DNA from 2 places in the Mycobacterium sp. IDUB_37 genome. Region 2 is predicted to be linked to the other one. Evidence: riboswitches for the same ligand, from Rfam matches in the RefSeq annotation. Region 2 holds a riboswitch; the other holds the start of a gene.
What was found. A riboswitch is a leader RNA that binds a small molecule or an ion and turns the genes downstream of it on or off. The one in region 2 is predicted to bind cobalamin.
Positions count from the first base shown of each region.

Region 1: it holds a riboswitch for cobalamin, as region 2 does, so the genes downstream of both, ACZY1I_RS03850 (PPE domain-containing protein) here and ACZY1I_RS21950 (PPE domain-containing protein) in region 2, are expected to answer to the same signal.

Region 1 is NZ_JBVAXG010000001.1:814,431-822,170, reverse strand. It holds gene ACZY1I_RS03860 (ABC transporter ATP-binding protein) at 1-1,428, opposite strand, end outside; gene ACZY1I_RS03855 (ABC transporter ATP-binding protein) at 1,425-3,197, opposite strand; cobalamin riboswitch at 3,415-3,594, shown strand; gene ACZY1I_RS03850 (PPE domain-containing protein) at 3,661-5,265, shown strand; gene ACZY1I_RS03845 (PE-PPE domain-containing protein) at 5,308-6,720, shown strand; gene ACZY1I_RS03840 (PPE domain-containing protein) at 6,826-7,740, shown strand, end outside.
Region 2 is NZ_JBVAXG010000006.1:356,202-363,941, reverse strand. It holds gene ACZY1I_RS21955 (ABC-F family ATP-binding cassette domain-containing protein) at 1-1,166, opposite strand, end outside; cobalamin riboswitch at 1,230-1,410, shown strand; gene ACZY1I_RS21950 (PPE domain-containing protein) at 1,533-3,203, shown strand; gene ACZY1I_RS21945 (hypothetical protein) at 3,214-4,119, shown strand; gene ACZY1I_RS21940 (acyl-CoA synthetase) at 4,222-7,206, shown strand; gene ACZY1I_RS21935 (Trm112 family protein) at 7,199-7,417, shown strand; gene ACZY1I_RS21930 (TetR/AcrR family transcriptional regulator) at 7,383-7,740, opposite strand, start outside.

The DNA.
Region 1 (7,740 bases), on a different contig from region 2:
ACCACCCGACAGTGACCATCCGGCTTCGCCGACACGAGTGTCCCAGCCGTTAGGAAGGCGGTCGATCACCTCGTCGAGGCGGGCGATGGCCGCAACGTGATTCAATTCGCGCTGCGTGGCATCGGGATTGGCCATCCGCAGGTTGTCGGCGATGCTGCCATCGAAGAGATAGGCGTCTTCGAAAACGTGCGCGGTCAGCCGCGAGACTCGGTTGGTGCCGAGTTCCCGCAGATCGTGGCCGCCGAGCAGGATGCTGCCGTCGTGGACGTCGAAGAATCGGCCGATCAACCGCAGCAGGGTGGTCTTTCCGGCTCCGGACGGGCCGACGATCGCGGTAAGGCTCCTGTTCGTTATGACGGCGTCGACACCTTTGATGACTTCGGTCCGCTCACCGTAACCGAAACACACACCGCGTAATTCGATATCCGCAGTGTCGGGCGCAGTACTGCTGGCGGGCTCGGGGAGCGACGGCACTGCCAGCAATTCCCGCACCCGGACGATCGCGTCCGCAGTGACCTGGACATGGCCGGCGAGATCACCGAGTTGAGAGAGCGGGTCGATCATCCGCAACGTGATGATGAGCAGTCCGATCATCGTCGGTAGTGCGAGTTCGCCGCGCAGCGTCAGGGCGACGGTCAACGCGATGATTGTCGTCACGACCAGTTGCATCGTGCCGAAGCAACCGATCAGGCCCCACGCTCCGCGGATGGTGAGCCGGGACTGCGAGCGTTGTTGGCGGGTAAGGGATTCTTCGAGCGTGCCGAGCTCCCGGCGGTTGAGGACGCCGTAGGCCCGCAGCGTCGGTTGCAGGCGGGCGTATTCGACGATCCGGGATGCGGTAGCGCCGATGTCCGCTTCGTAGTCCGCATCGTTGTGATGCACGATGGCCATGAACATCCGCAGCGCCAGCGCGCAGAGCACGGCGCCCAGAGTCAATGCCAGCCCAATGCGCCAGTCGCTCAGGTAACTTCCGATGATCAGGGTGGCCGGCGTGCTCACGCCCACGACCAGGTAGCGCAACAGGTGGGCCGGAAAATCCGCCACGTCGACAGCGTCCTTGGCGACCAGGCGGGCGATGGGCCCGGTGCGGTCGGCACCGAACCAACCGATCGGCAAGGTGGCCAGGTGATTTCCGATACGGGTGTGAAAACCGGTCAGCACGCCGGTGCCCACCCGATAGCCCAATGACGTACTCCACGCCAGCAATCCGTGATGGACGACTACCGTCGCGGCGATCGCCGCGATCCAGAACCAGAATTGATCGGTGTCCGCGGGCCGTTCGAGAAGCGCCCCGATCAACGGAACGACGAAAAGGAACCCCAGACCCTGCAGAATTCCTTGCGCGCCTTGCAGAATGAGCATCGTATGCAACTGGCGGCGCCCACGATCATCGAGCAACTCGAGTAGATAGCGAATGATGATGCTCATCGCTTCGCCTCCAGCTGCTCGGTGACGCCGCGTTCACTTCTGCGCTCCTGTTCCCAGAGTCGTGCGTAGATTGCGTTGTTCCCCAGCAGTTCTGAGTGCGTGCCAAGTTCGGCGATGCGGCCGCTGTCGAGTACCACGATGTTGTCGGCGCCTCGAATCGTGCTGAGCCGGTGCGCGATCACCAACACAGTCCGGCCCCGAGCGACCTCGCTGAGCGCATCCTGGATGCGGGCCTCGTTCTCCGGGTCGGCACTCGCGGTGGCCTCGTCGAGAACCAGAATCGGACGGTCGGCGAGAATCGCGCGAGCGATGCAGACACGCTGTCGTTCGCCCCCCGACAGCGCCGCGTCCTCGCCGACGACCGAGTCGAACCCGCGCGGCAATTCCTTGATTCTCGACAGTATCTGGGCTTTGCCGGCGGCATCGCGCACCGCGGCGTCGTCGGCGTCGGGACGCCCCAGCGCGATGTTCTCGCGGATGCTCATCGACGACACCAGATGCGAGTCCTGGAATACGAACGCGACGTGTTGATACAACTCGGCGGGGTCGATCCGGCGCAGGTCGACTCCATACAGTTCGACCGCGCCTTCGGCCGGATCGTTGAACCGGGGCAGCAGTTTGGCCAGAGTCGATTTCCCGGACCCGGACGGTCCGACCAGCGCTGTGATGGTGCCCCGCTCGAGGCGCAGATCGATTTCGGTGAGGGCAACCGTGTCTGCGTATGTGACCCGCACGCCGCGCAGCCGTACCACCGGCCCGGCGGTCGTGGGATCGGGTTCGACGGGTTCATCCGGCGTCGAAAGCTCTGGGGTGGCGAGTAATTCACGAATTTCCCGGTATACCTTCAGCCCGGTGACCAAGGGATGCACCGACATCAGCAGGGTCATCCATCCCGAAGTTATGACGGTGCCGAACACCAGGAAGGCAATGAAGCTCGCCAGGGAAATGTCTCCGTCGGCGGTGAGTATGCCTCCGGCCGTTGCGACAACAAGCAGGATGCTCGGCGGCGACAGCAGTATCTCCGCGGTCACGCTGGCGACGCTCGTAGATTTGGCCCAGTCGAGGAAGAAGTGCGCGAAACCACGCGCCACGTCTTGGAAACGCCGACTCGATTCGCCGGGAGTGCCGAACGCCTTCACCACGCCGATGCCGTTCACGAACTCCACCGCCGCGCCGTTGAGGCGCGCCAGCCATTCCATGAACTCCGGATACTTGGTGCCCGCGCTGGCCATCGCGCGTTGGTAGGCGCCCAGGCCGGCGAACACCGGCAGCAGGGTCGCCAGTGCCATCCGCCAGTCGAGGGCGAAAAGGTAGACCAATGCCACCAGCGGCGGCACCGCGGCGGCGCTGAGCTCGACGATCGAGTGCGCGATCAGCCGATGCAGCGCCGCGACGTCGTCTTCGACCGCCTTCTTGACGATGCCGGAATTGCGGTCGCTGAACCAGTTGAGCGGCACCCTGGTCAATTTGGCCAGAAGTTCACGGCGGATTCGAAACGACACCCGGATGTCAGCCAGATGAGTCATCACGCCGGCAGCCAGGACACCGAGTTGTTTGACTGCCAGCGCGACGATCGCCACGATCACGACCGGCCAGAGGTTGTGGTCGCCGCCGAGGAGTCGTTTGCTCACCTCCACGACCACAACGAGTGGAGCCATGCCCGCCAGCGAGCTCAGTGCCGACAGCAGAGCGCAGGCGATGAGCGTGGTCCGCGCTGACTTGAGAATTTCCGGCGATCGCACGGCTTCCGGTTCAGGGTGGGGTCGCACGCATACCTCCGTCGCAACTCTCTTGCCGCGGACCAACGTGGCAATGATGCGCTACGTCAGCAACGTTGAGGCACCGCGGTGCGGCGGTCGCGCAGCTGCGGCCAAATACGATCGCCGGTTACTCATGCAAAAGGTTCGCAGGACACTTGCAAATTGCCTGCACGTAGTCGGGCGCAGGAATATTGTCGGCGGATGCCCGGTAGGTGCAGCCCGCGGGTGCAATTGGGTGCAACAATGGCGCCTGTACGGCGATGATGATGCAGGAAGCCGGTGTGAATCCGGCGCGGTCCCGCCACTGTCATCGGGGAGCGACCCTCACACGCCACGGCCATTGGCTGGAAGGCGAGGCGAGCAGCGATCCGAGAGCCAGGAGACTCACATCATCGCGACCTGCTAACCCGGGGCGGAGCACCCCGGAGAGAGCTGACGCTTTGAGCATCTTCGCGTCCGGGGCCTGCCCCTAATGACCGCCCCGTTCTGGATGGCCGCGCCGCCCGAGGTGCACTCGGCGCTGCTGTCCAGCGGTCCGGGGCCCGGGCCGCTTCTCGTCTCCGCGGCTGCCTGGGATTCACTGAGCACCGAGTACGCCGAAGTCGCCGACGAGCTGACCGCCGTGGTGAGCGCCGTGCAGGCCGGGGCCTGGGCCGGTCCGACCGCCGAGGCCTATGCGGTCGCCCATGCGCCGTATCTGGCGTGGCTGATGCAGGCCAGCGCGGACAGCGCCGCGACCGCCGCCCAGCAGCAGATCGCGGCCGCCGCCTACACCGCGGCCCTGGCTGCCATGCCAACTCTGGGTGAGCTGGCCGCCAACCATGCCACCAATGCGGTGTTGACCGCGACGAACTTCTTCGGGATCAACACCATCCCGATCGCGCTCAACGAGGCCGACTACGCACGGATGTGGACCCAGGCCGCCGCCGTCATGAGTGCCTATCAAGGGGTCTCTTCGGCGGCGGTGACGGGGTCGCCGCACTCGAGCGCGGCGCCGGCGATCGTGAACGGGAACCCGACGGCGGCCTCCGCCGACCCGTTCTCGGCGATCACCGACTTTTTCGCGGCCGTCGACAAGGTCTTCAACAGCGTGGGCGGTGAAGGCGGCGGCGACCTGTTCTCCTACATCTTCAGCGTCCCTCCCGGAACCGATCCGCTGTCGTGGCTCGTCGGCAAAATCAGCACCTTGTCGTCGCCTACCAGCGGCTACCCCGCACTCCTGCAGGGACTCACCAGCGCGGCCGGCAACAACCCCGCTTTGCTGGCACTGGCCTACCTGTTCGGCGCGGCCGCGATCGGCTACGACCTGACGATCCAGGCCATCCAGTTCCTGGTCACCTTTCCGTTGCTGGCGGTGGGGCTCGCCGCTCCCCTGCTCGCCCTCCCGGCGGCGGTGGGGGGTTTCGGGGCAGGTGGCGTCATCGGCATCGCCGAGATACACGCCCACCTGGATGCAGGTCTGGGACCCGTCCCGGACGAGCCGATCGCCGCGTTGAGCCCGGGTTCGACGACGGTTTCGGGACCGGCTGCGCCGGCACCGGCCCCGGCGGCTTCCGCCCCGGCGCTTGGCCCGGCGCCGTCGGTGCCGGCTCCCGCGCTCGGGGCGCCTGCCGCGCCTGCCGCACCAACACCGCCGCCGGCCCAGCCCGCGGGGCCGATTCCCTACCTGATGGGCATCCCCGCCGGCCTGCCGTCCCGGGCGAGTGCCCGGGTCAGCACCAAAAGTAAGGCCAGTCGTCCCGACGTCGCCGCCGCCCCGGCCGCCGCGGCGGCGTCAGCGAAGAAGAAGGCACGGTCTCGTCGACCACGGCGAGACAACGTCGAAGTCAAAGGCCGCGGTTACGAATACGTGGATCTCGACGACCCGGTCGGCGAAGATCCCGGGACCGCCGCGTCGGACCGGGGTGCGGGACCCCTGGGCTTCACCGGGACCGCCCGGCGGGTGGCCGCGGCCGCGGGATTGACGATGCTGACCGACGACACTTTCGGCAGCGGCCCGAGAGAGCCGCTGGTGCCCAGCACCTGGGCGCCGGACGAGTCCGGTGGGGCGGGCGGAGAAGACGACAGCAGTGCTTGAAAGCCGAGACGCCGCAATGCGGATTGAGGAACAGTGGGCAGCGTGTCATTTCTGAGCGTGCCGCCCGAGTCGCTGGCGGCGGCGGCAACGGATCTGACGAGCATCGGTTCGGCGATCGACGCCGTGCAGACGGCCGCCGCGGCCCGCACCACCGGACTGCTGGCCGCCGGCACCGACGAGGTATCGACGAAGGTCGCCGCGCTGTTCGCCGATTACGGTCGGCAGTTCCAAGCGGTCAGCGCGCAGGTCGGCGCGTCTCAACAGCAGTTTGTTCAGACCCTGAGTGCAGCGGCCGGATCGTATCTGGCCACCGAACTTGCCCAGCGCGATCTGCTCGCAACCGGGACGACCGCAGGCCCTGCGGCGGTCGAGACGCTGATCATGGGCGGCACCGGCAATCCCACCCCGAGTGCCGCCTACCTGAACAACATCTACAACGCCTACATCGCGCCGCTCATCTCCCCGTTGACCGCAGTCCCGACCGGTTTGACCACACCCGAGCAGGGCTTCCCGCTGACCGGTCTCAACAGTCTGACTTTCGACACATCGATCGCCCGCGGAGTCGACATCCTGAAGCAGGCGATCGCAGCTCAACCGCCGGGCACCCAAACCGTCGTCTTCGGTTTCTCCCAGAGCGCCACCGTCGTCACCAACTATCTCAATGGCATTGCCAACGGTTCGATAGCTCCACCGAACCCGGCCGACCTGCGGTTCGTGCTGGCCGGCAATCCCAACAATCCGAACGGCGGCTTCTACGAACGATTCACCGGCTTGTACATACCGGGCTTCAACCAGTCATTCGGTGGCGCCACACCAAACTTGGCCTACCCGACGGACATCTACACGATCCAATACGACGGCTTCGCCAATTTTCCGCGGTACCCAATCAACCTCCTGGCGGACGCCAACGCCCTCGCCGGCCTGTACTACGGCCACCTGAGTCCGAGCCCCGCATACGAAAACCTCACGGCCGCGCAACTCGCGTCAGCGATCGTCGCGCCGGTGTCTCCCGGAACCACCGGCAGCACCACCTACTACGTGATTCCGAGTCAGGACCTGCCGCTGCTGAGGCCGCTCAACCTACCGCAGCCGTTGCTCAATCTGATTCAGCCGCAGTTGCGGGTGCTGGTCGATCTGGGCTACGGCGATATCGGCGGAGCCAATACCGAATACGCGAACCTGCCCACCCCGGCCGGCCTGTTCCCCCTGATCAACCCGATCAACGTCGGGACCTACCTGGTCAAGGGCACCGTACAAGGCGTGCAGGCCAATCTGGTGTTAGCTGGATTACTGCCGCCGTCAGACATGCCGAACACCTACCCATTTGTTCCGCAATTAGATCCAGGCCTGACGATCAACCTTGGCCAGTCTCCGGTTACTTTGCTGTCGGCGGTGACGACGGCGATCGGCACCGGGCTACACGCCCTGCCTATCCCACCTTTCGGAGCCGGCTGAGATTCGGCTGACGCTCACACCGTTTGCCTGCAGAACTTCTGCGGAACTCTTAACAACTCTCGCGCGACTACTAGGTATGCGGTCTCTGATTGCGCGCGGCTGACGGTGACCGCGCCGGTCTGGATGGCGTTCCCACCCGAGGTTCATTCGGTGTCGCTGAGCAGCGGCCCGGGACCGGGCTCTCTGCTGGCCGCGGCCGCAGCATGGAACGCCTTGAGCACCGCCTACTCCGAGGCGCTCGACGACCTGTCGGCGCTGGTGGCTGCGGTGCAAGCCGGCGTGTGGCAGGGCCTCAGCGCCGAGTCGTATGCCGCCGCCAATGCGCCTTACCTGGCGTGGCTGGCGCAAGCCGTCGTCAACGCCGCCGCGACAGCCGCCCAGCACGAGACCGCGGCCGGCGCTTACACCACCGCATTGGTCTGCATGCCCACCCCGGGTGAGCTGGCCGCCAACCACGTCACCCACGCTGCCTTGATGGCAACGAACTTCTTCGGCGTGAACACCATCCCCATCACGCTCAATGAAGCTGACTACGCGCGGATGTGGATTCAGGCCGCCGCCGTCATGAGCACCTATCAAGCGGTTTCGGCTCAGACCGTGGCCGCGGTGCCCGCTACGTCACCGGCGCCCGTGATAGTGAAATCCGGCAACCCCGCGGCCGCATCCACTTCCCCCGACGACATCGCAACCCTCTGGGAGAACCTCGTGCGAAGCGTGGTGGATCAGTTGTTCGGCGTCCAGAGCCCGCCCGAACTCGATTCGCTGGACACGTTCTTTCCGGCGGTTCAACAGTTCTTGAGGTCCCCTTCCCCGGAGCTGTTGGGTGCTCTGGTGGTGGCAGCGACGTACGAAGTCACCTTCGACACCCTGTTCGCCTCGCCCGCGGCGCTGCTGGGCACTCCGTTCCTGACGTTCAGCGGCCTGGCCGGCTTGGCGGGACTCGCCAGACTTGCCGCGGTACCTCAGCCGGATCAGTTGCCCACTGACGACAGCCGGCTTCCGGACTCCCCCGCAGCTCAA
Region 2 (7,740 bases):
GGCGTCATCTCCTTGCCGCCGACCTCGTAGCCGGCCTGCAGGCGGCCCAGAATATCGGCGATTCGGTCACCGGCCAGGGCGATCAGCTCGCTGCCCTGTTGATCCAGCACGGCCAACCGGACCGTCTTACCGCGCTTCACCCGCCCGGTGGTCGGTTGGATGGTGCCGGCGATCAGACCGAGCAGGGTGGACTTGCCTGCGCCGTTGGCCCCGACGATCCCGGTGCGCTCACCAGGGGCGATCCGCCACTCGACCTCGTTGAACACTGGGCGGCCGTCGAACGAAACGGACACATCGAGCAGGTCGATGACGTCTTTGCCCAGCCGGGCGGTGGCCAGCTTGGCCAGCTCGACCGTGTCGCGGATTGGCGGAACGTCAGCGATCAGCTGATTTGCGGCCTCGATGCGGAACTTGGGTTTGGAGGTGCGCGCCGGCGCGCCCCGACGCAACCAGGCCAACTCCTTGCGCATCAGGTTCTGCCGTTTGGCCTCACTCGAGGCGGCCATCCGGTCCCGCTCGACCCGCTGCAGCACATACGCCGCGTAGCCGCCTTCGAACGGCTCGACGATGCCGTCGTGCACCTCCCAGGTGTTGTTGGCGACTTCGTCGAGGAACCAGCGGTCGTGGGTGACCAGCAGCAACCCGCCGGTATTGCGTGCCCAGCGTTGTTTGAGGTGTTCGGCCAGCCAGGTAATGCCTTCGATGTCGAGGTGGTTGGTCGGCTCATCAAGCGCGATCACGTCCCACTCGCCAACGAGCAACTGCGCCAGCTGAACCCGTCGTCGCTGGCCTCCGCTCAACGTGGAAACCATTGCATCCCAATTGATATCGGCCACCAGGCCGTCGACGACGTCGCGGATACGGGCGTCGCCGGCCCACTGGTGTTCGGGGCGGTCACCGACCAGCGACCAGCCCACGGTGTGGCTGGGATCAAGGGTGTCGGCCTGGCTCAGCGCGCTCACCCGCAGACCGCTGCGCTGAGTGACCCGCCCCGAGTGCGGCTTGATCTGTCCGGTGAGCAGGCTCAGCAGGCTGGACTTGCCGTCGCCGTTACGGCCCACGATGCCGATGCGGGCACCGTCGTTCACGCCGAGCGTGACCGATTCGAGTATCACCTGGTTCGGATATGCCAGGTGTATGGACTCGGCTCCGAGCAGGTGTGCCACTGGACTGAGGCTACCGGCCCGCAAAGTGAAGTCCGGACGCTCGGTTGATTGGCTACCGTGTGGCCCGACGGAATGCGACAATCTCACCCGTAAGGCAACGACGATGCAGGAAGCCGGTGAAAATCCGGCGCGGTCCCGCCACTGTCATCGGGGAGCGACCCTCACTAGCCACGGTCATATGACTGGAAGGCGAGGTTAGCGGCGATCCGAGAGCCAGGATACTCGCGTCGTTGCGTCCTGCTACCCGGGGCGGTGTACCCCGAGAAAGCTGATCGACGTCGATGTCTCTTCGTCTTTTCTGGCGCCTCCAATGGCGCAGTTAGTCTCGCCGGCAGGGGTTTTCGCCATCACCGCGGGCGAAATACGGTGACCGCCCCGATCTGGATGGCCGCACCGCCGGAGGTGCACTCAGCGTTGCTGAGCGGTGGTCCGGGGGTGGGTCCGATGTTGTCGTCCGCGGCGGCGTGGGCTTCATTGAGCGTCGAATACAGCGAAACCGCGCAGGAACTCGTGGCGCTCTTGTCGGCGGTGCAGGCCGGAGCTTGGGACGGCCCGACCGCTGCGACGTACGTTGCCGCTCACCTGCCGTATCTGGCGTGGCTGTTGCAAGCCGGCACCGACAGCGCGCTAATGGCCGCCCAACAGGAGGTCGCCGCGGCGGCCTGGGTCACGGCGCTGGCGGCCATGCCGACGTTGCCCGAACTGGCGGCCAATCACGCCACCCACGCGGTGCTGATGACGACCAATTTCTTTGGTATCAATACGATCCCGATCGCGCTCAACGAAGCCGACTACCTACGGATGTGGATTCAAGCCGCCACCGTGATGAGCAGCTACCAAGCGGTCACCACGGCTGCCGTGACTGCGGCACCGCTGCCGACGGCAGCGCCGGAAATCATGAAGGGCGACAGTCAGCAGGTCGGTGCCGCCGAGACATCGTCACTGCGGGACCAGTTCAACCAGTTCCTGCAGTGGTTGTGGGACCTGTACACCAAGTTCTACAACGAGGTCATCCAGCCGTTCAACAACTGGCTGCAGAACCTGCCGTTCTTCCAGGCGCTGTTCTCCGGCTTCGATCCCTACCTGGTCAGCCTGGGCAACCCGCTGACCTATCTCAGCCCGCTGAATATCGGGTTCGCCCTCGGCTACCCGCTGGATTTCGCTACTTACGTGGTCCTGCTGTCGCAGATGTTCTCATTCGTCGCGCTCGATCTCACTGCGGCGTTCGCCTCGGGTAATCCATTGACCATCGGTTTCACCATCATCTTCGTCACCGTCGAAATCTTCGGCACGGTGATCACCGACACCATCGCACTGCTGAAGACGACGCTGGAGAGCACTCTCGCGCTGACCCTGGCGCTGGTGCCGCTGCTGACGGTGCCATTGGTGCCGTTGGCCGCCGGCGCGGTACTGGCACCGATCGGCGTCAAAGCCTTGGTGGCGCTCGCGCCGGCGCCGCCACCGCCACCCCCGACGCCCGCTACGCCACCCCTGGCAGCGTTGGGCCCCAGCACTCCGACATCCAGTCCGGCCCCGACTCCAACCGGCGTCGAGGCGACGGCCCCGGCGCCATCGCCCGGTGCACCGCCGTCTACCGCAGCACCACCGACGACGACGGGTACGGGCGTACCCGCGCATATGGATGCCATGGGTTATCTGTTGGCCGACCTGAGCTCGGCAGCCAAGCGGGCGGCGGCCGCCCGCGCGCGAAAGAAGGCGACGGAGCCCGACAGCGCTGAGGAACCCGAGGCCGCGGCGGCGCCGCAGGAGCAGGCCAAGTCGCCGCGACGCCGTCGGGCGAAGGCCGGCCTGTTCGGCCGCGGTTACGAATACATGGACCTGGAGCCCGAAGCGGCGACGGCGTCGGCTACCGGCGGGAAATCCATTGGTTTCGCGGGCACCCTGCCCAACCGGGCGACCTCGGCGGCGACGGGGCTGACTGCACTGGCCGAGGATGAGTTCGGCGGCGGCGCACGCCTGCCGATGATGCCGCGAACCTGGGCTGGCCAGACCTCGCCGGACGAGGAAAGCCTGTAACAGTGGTGGGGTGCGACTGACGACGATCATCGCGGCGATCTGCGTCGTCGGTTGCCTGTCTGGCTGCGGTCCCGGCGATCGCCGCGCTGACGCGCAACACTTGCAGGACGTTATGGCAGGCATGCCCGGCGTGTCCTCAGCCCGGGTGAGCTACCACAACGATGTTGACCATGGCGTCGGCATCAATATCTTCGCGGCTGTTCCGGCGGCGACCAGCGAGCAGATCCGTGACCTCGTGGTCAGGATCAACACAGCTCGCCGCGACAGGTTTGCTGGATACGCGCAGAACGCGATGTTCGACATCACCGCCGACCACCGTGCCTTGTTGAGCCGGCTGGCCGAGCTGGACCCTGACCAGATTGCTGGTGACGTGACGCGACTGCGTCAGGTCACCTCACTGATTTCAGCGAACCAATTCGCCTGGTTCCGGAATGGATCCAACAGTGTGCTCGACCTGCGCGACGTCGCCACGCCGACGGCGGCCATCCTGCCCGCGTTGGTGGACACGGTCGGTTCGACGAACGTCGAAGTGGGTGTGGCACCCACGGTTTCGCCACGACCGTGGGGCGCCCGCTTCCCGTTCACGCATGACGAAAGCGACCAGCTGCAACAGCGGGTCGGCGGGCTGCCGGTTTCCGTACGCGCCGTCGGCACGGCAGGAGCAAAGGCAATCGTCGCCATTGATGTCGTGATCAGCGGGCCCGAGCATGCTGAGGCTGACGTGGAGAACACCGTTCGCTCGCTGGGACCAGCTGATCCGCTGGTGCTGACGTGGACCGTCGAGCGCGCCGGTTGGCAAGGCTCCGTAGTTGTCGACGGGTGCAGCGAAGCGGCGAGTCCGCCGGCGGTCGGGCCGGACGCAGTCGCCCTTCAGGCCGCAGTCCGGGCGCATCTTGAAAGTTGCCCGTCGCGCTGAGGCCTGTCAGGTGCGACGATGCATTCCCGTCGATCTGCGCCAAGGCCGATGTGCCATGATGTCCACGCTGGTCAAGGCCTAACTCTGGGAGTTCTGAGGAGCATGGTGGATCTCAATTTGTCGATGGTCACGCGACCGGTCGAGCGTCTGGTAGCCACAGCTCAAAACGGTCTGGAAGTCCTGCGGTTGGGAGGCCTGGAAACGGGCAGCATCCCGTCGCCCTCTCAGATCGTCGAGAGCGTGCCGATGTACAAGCTGCGGCGCTACTTCCCGCCGGACAACCGGCCCGGACAGCCACCGGTGGGCACGCCGATATTGATGGTGCACCCGATGATGATGTCGGCGGACATGTGGGACGTGACCCGCGAAGACGGCGCGGTCGGCATCCTGCATGCCAGGGGACTGGATTGCTGGGTCATCGACTTCGGCTCGCCGGACAAGGTCGAGGGCGGCATGCGCCGCAACCTGGCCGATCACATCGTGGCGCTGAGCCAGGCCATCGACACCGTGTACGAGGCCACCGGCCAGGACGTGCACCTGGTTGGCTACTCACAGGGCGGCATGTGGAGCTATCAGGTCGCCGCCTACCGGCGTTCCAAGAACCTCGCGAGCATCGTGACGTTCGGTTCCCCGGTCGACACCTTGGCCGCGCTGCCGATGGGTATCCCGGCCAACTTCGGTGCCGACATCGCCGATTTCATGGCCGATCACGTTTTCAATCACTTGAACATCCCAAGTTGGTTGGCGCGCACCGGTTTCCAGATGATGGACCCGATCAAGACCGCGCAGTCCCGTATCGACTTCGTGCGTCAGTTGCATGACCGGGAATCGCTGCTGCCGCGCGAGCAGCAGCGCAGGTTCCTCGAGCGCGAAGGCTGGATCGCCTGGTCGGGGCCGGCGATTGCTGAACTGCTCAAGCAGTTCATCGCCCACAACCGCATGATGACCGGCGGTTTCGCCATCAACGGCCAGATGGTGACGCTCACCGACATCACCTGCCCGATTCTGTCGTTCGTCGGTGAAGTCGACGACATCGGTCAGCCTGCTTCGGTGCGCGGCATCCGGCGCGCTGCCCCCAACACCGAAGTTTACGAATGTTTGATCCGGACAGGACATTTCGGTCTTGTCGTGGGATCGAGGGCGGCTCAGCAGAGCTGGCCGACCGTCGCTGACTGGGTGAACTGGATTTCCAGCGACGGCGACAAGCCGGCCACCATCGCCGTGATGGTGGAGCGGCCGGCGGACGCGACCGACACCGGCGTGGCTTTGAGCGCCCGGGTCGCACACGGCATCGGCGAGGTCTCCGAAGCAGCACTGGCGCTGGCCCGCGGTGCGACTGACGCCATCTTTGCGGCCAACCGATCCATGCGCACCCTGGCGGTTGAGACTGTCCGCACATTTCCACGGTTGGCCCGGCTGGGTCAGCTCAACGACCACACGCGAATCTCGTTGGGCCGCATCATCGAGGAGCAGGCACACGATGCCCCGCAGGGCGAGTTCCTGCTGTTCGACGGCCGCGTACACACCTACGAGGCGGTCAACAGGCGCATCAACAACGTCGTCCGCGGCTTGATCGAGGTCGGGGTACGGCAGGGCGACCGGGTGGGCATCCTGATGGAGACCCGACCCAGCGCGCTGGTCGCGATCGCGGCGCTGTCGCGGCTCGGTGGCGTGGCCGTGCTGATGCGCCAAGACATCGATTTGCCCGCCCAGGTTCGGCTCGGGAATGTGACCGAGATCCTGACCGACCCGACCAACCTCGAGGCCGCCGGCCAGCTGGGGCGCGTGCTGGTGCTCGGTGGCGGTGAGCTGCGCGATCTCGAGGTGCCCGAGGACGCCGACGTGGTCGACATGGAACAGATCGACCCGGATGCGGTGCAGCTACCTGCCTGGTACCGGCCCAATCCGGGCTTCGCCCGTGACCAGGCATTCATCGTGTTCAGCACCGGTGGCGGCGAACTGGTCGCCAAGCAGATCACCAACTTCCGGTGGGCCCTGTCGGCGTTCGGTACCGCATCGACGGCAGCTCTTGACCGCAAGGACACGGTGTACTGCTTGACGCCGTTGCATCACGAGTCTGCGGTGCTGGTCAGCCTGGGCGGCGCCGTCGTCGGCGGTACCCGCATCGCATTGTCACGCAGTCTGCATCCCGAGCGGTTCGTGGCCGAGGTGCGTCAATACGGCGTGACGGTGGTGTCCTATACCTGGGCCATGCTGCGCGATGTCGTCGACGACCCGGAGTTCGCGCTGCACGGCAACCACCCGGTGCGACTGTTCATCGGATCCGGCATGCCGACGGGTCTGTGGGAGCGCGTCGAAGAGGCGTTCGCGCCGGCTCACGTCGTCGAGTTCTTCGCCACCACTGACGGACAGGCGGTGCTGGCCAACGTGTTGGGCGCCAAGGTCGGTAGCAAGGGTCGACCGCTGCCCGGCGCGGGGCGGGTGGAACTCGGTGCATACGAACCCGAACTGGACCTGATCCTAGAGAACGACAGTGGCTTCGTCCAGGTCGCCGAGACCAACCAGATCGGTGTCCTGCTCGCTCAGTCGCGGGGGCCCATCGATCCGACAGCCTCGGTCAAGCGGGGCGTCTTTGCTCCGGCCGACACCTGGATCTCCACCGAGTACCTGTTCCGTCGCGACGAGGACGGCGACTACTGGCTGGCCGGCAGGCGAGGCTCGGTGATTCGCACTGCGCGCGGGATGGTCTTCGCCGAACCGGTCGTCGATGCGCTCGGCTCGATCAGCGTGGTCGACCTCGCGGTGACCTACGCCGTGCCCGTCGGGGACCGGGAACTGGCCGTGTCCGCGATTTCGCTGCGGCCCGGCGCGACGATCACCGCGGCCGACCTGACCGAAGCCGTGGCGAACATGCCGGTCGGGCTGGGCCCCGACATCGTGCACGTGGTCCCGGAGTTGCCGCTGAGCGCGACGTTCCGGCCCATGGTGAGCGCGCTGCGGGCGGCGGGAATGCCTAAACCGGGCCGCCAGGTCTGGTATTTCGAAGCCAGACATCGCGAATTCCACCGGCTGACCCCGGGTGCCAGTGCCGAGCTGAGCGGCAAAGAGGTAGAAGACGATGCTTGACGACGCGCTGCTGAAGATCCTGGTCTGTCCACAGGACCGGGGTCCTCTGCTGCTGGTCGCTGACGGCGCCGAGCTCTACAACCCCAGGCTGCAGCGTGCTTATCGCATCGATGACGGGATTCCGGTCCTGCTGGTCGACGAGGCGCGCGACGTCGGCGACGACGAGCACGCCCGCCTTACGGCGCAAGGAGCTCCGGCAGATCCCCAGTGAGGTAGCGCTGTAGGTTCGGGGCGATCGTTCTCGCGATCTGGTCGGTCGGCAGCGACGCGAACGGCTCGACCTTGATGATGTAACGCGCCATCACCACGCCCATCAGTTGCGACGCGACGAACTGCGTGCGGATCTTGCCGGTTCCAGGCGGATCGTCTACGCGCGAACCGATTTCACCGCCGATGATCTCCTGCAGGAACGAGCGGGCCAAGCCCACTTCGTCGCCCGAGATCAGCGAGCGCAAAGTCGCAATCAGCCCGGTGCCCAGTTCGGAGTCCCACAGCGGCAGCAACAGCGAGGGTAGTTTCAGTCCGAGTTCTTCG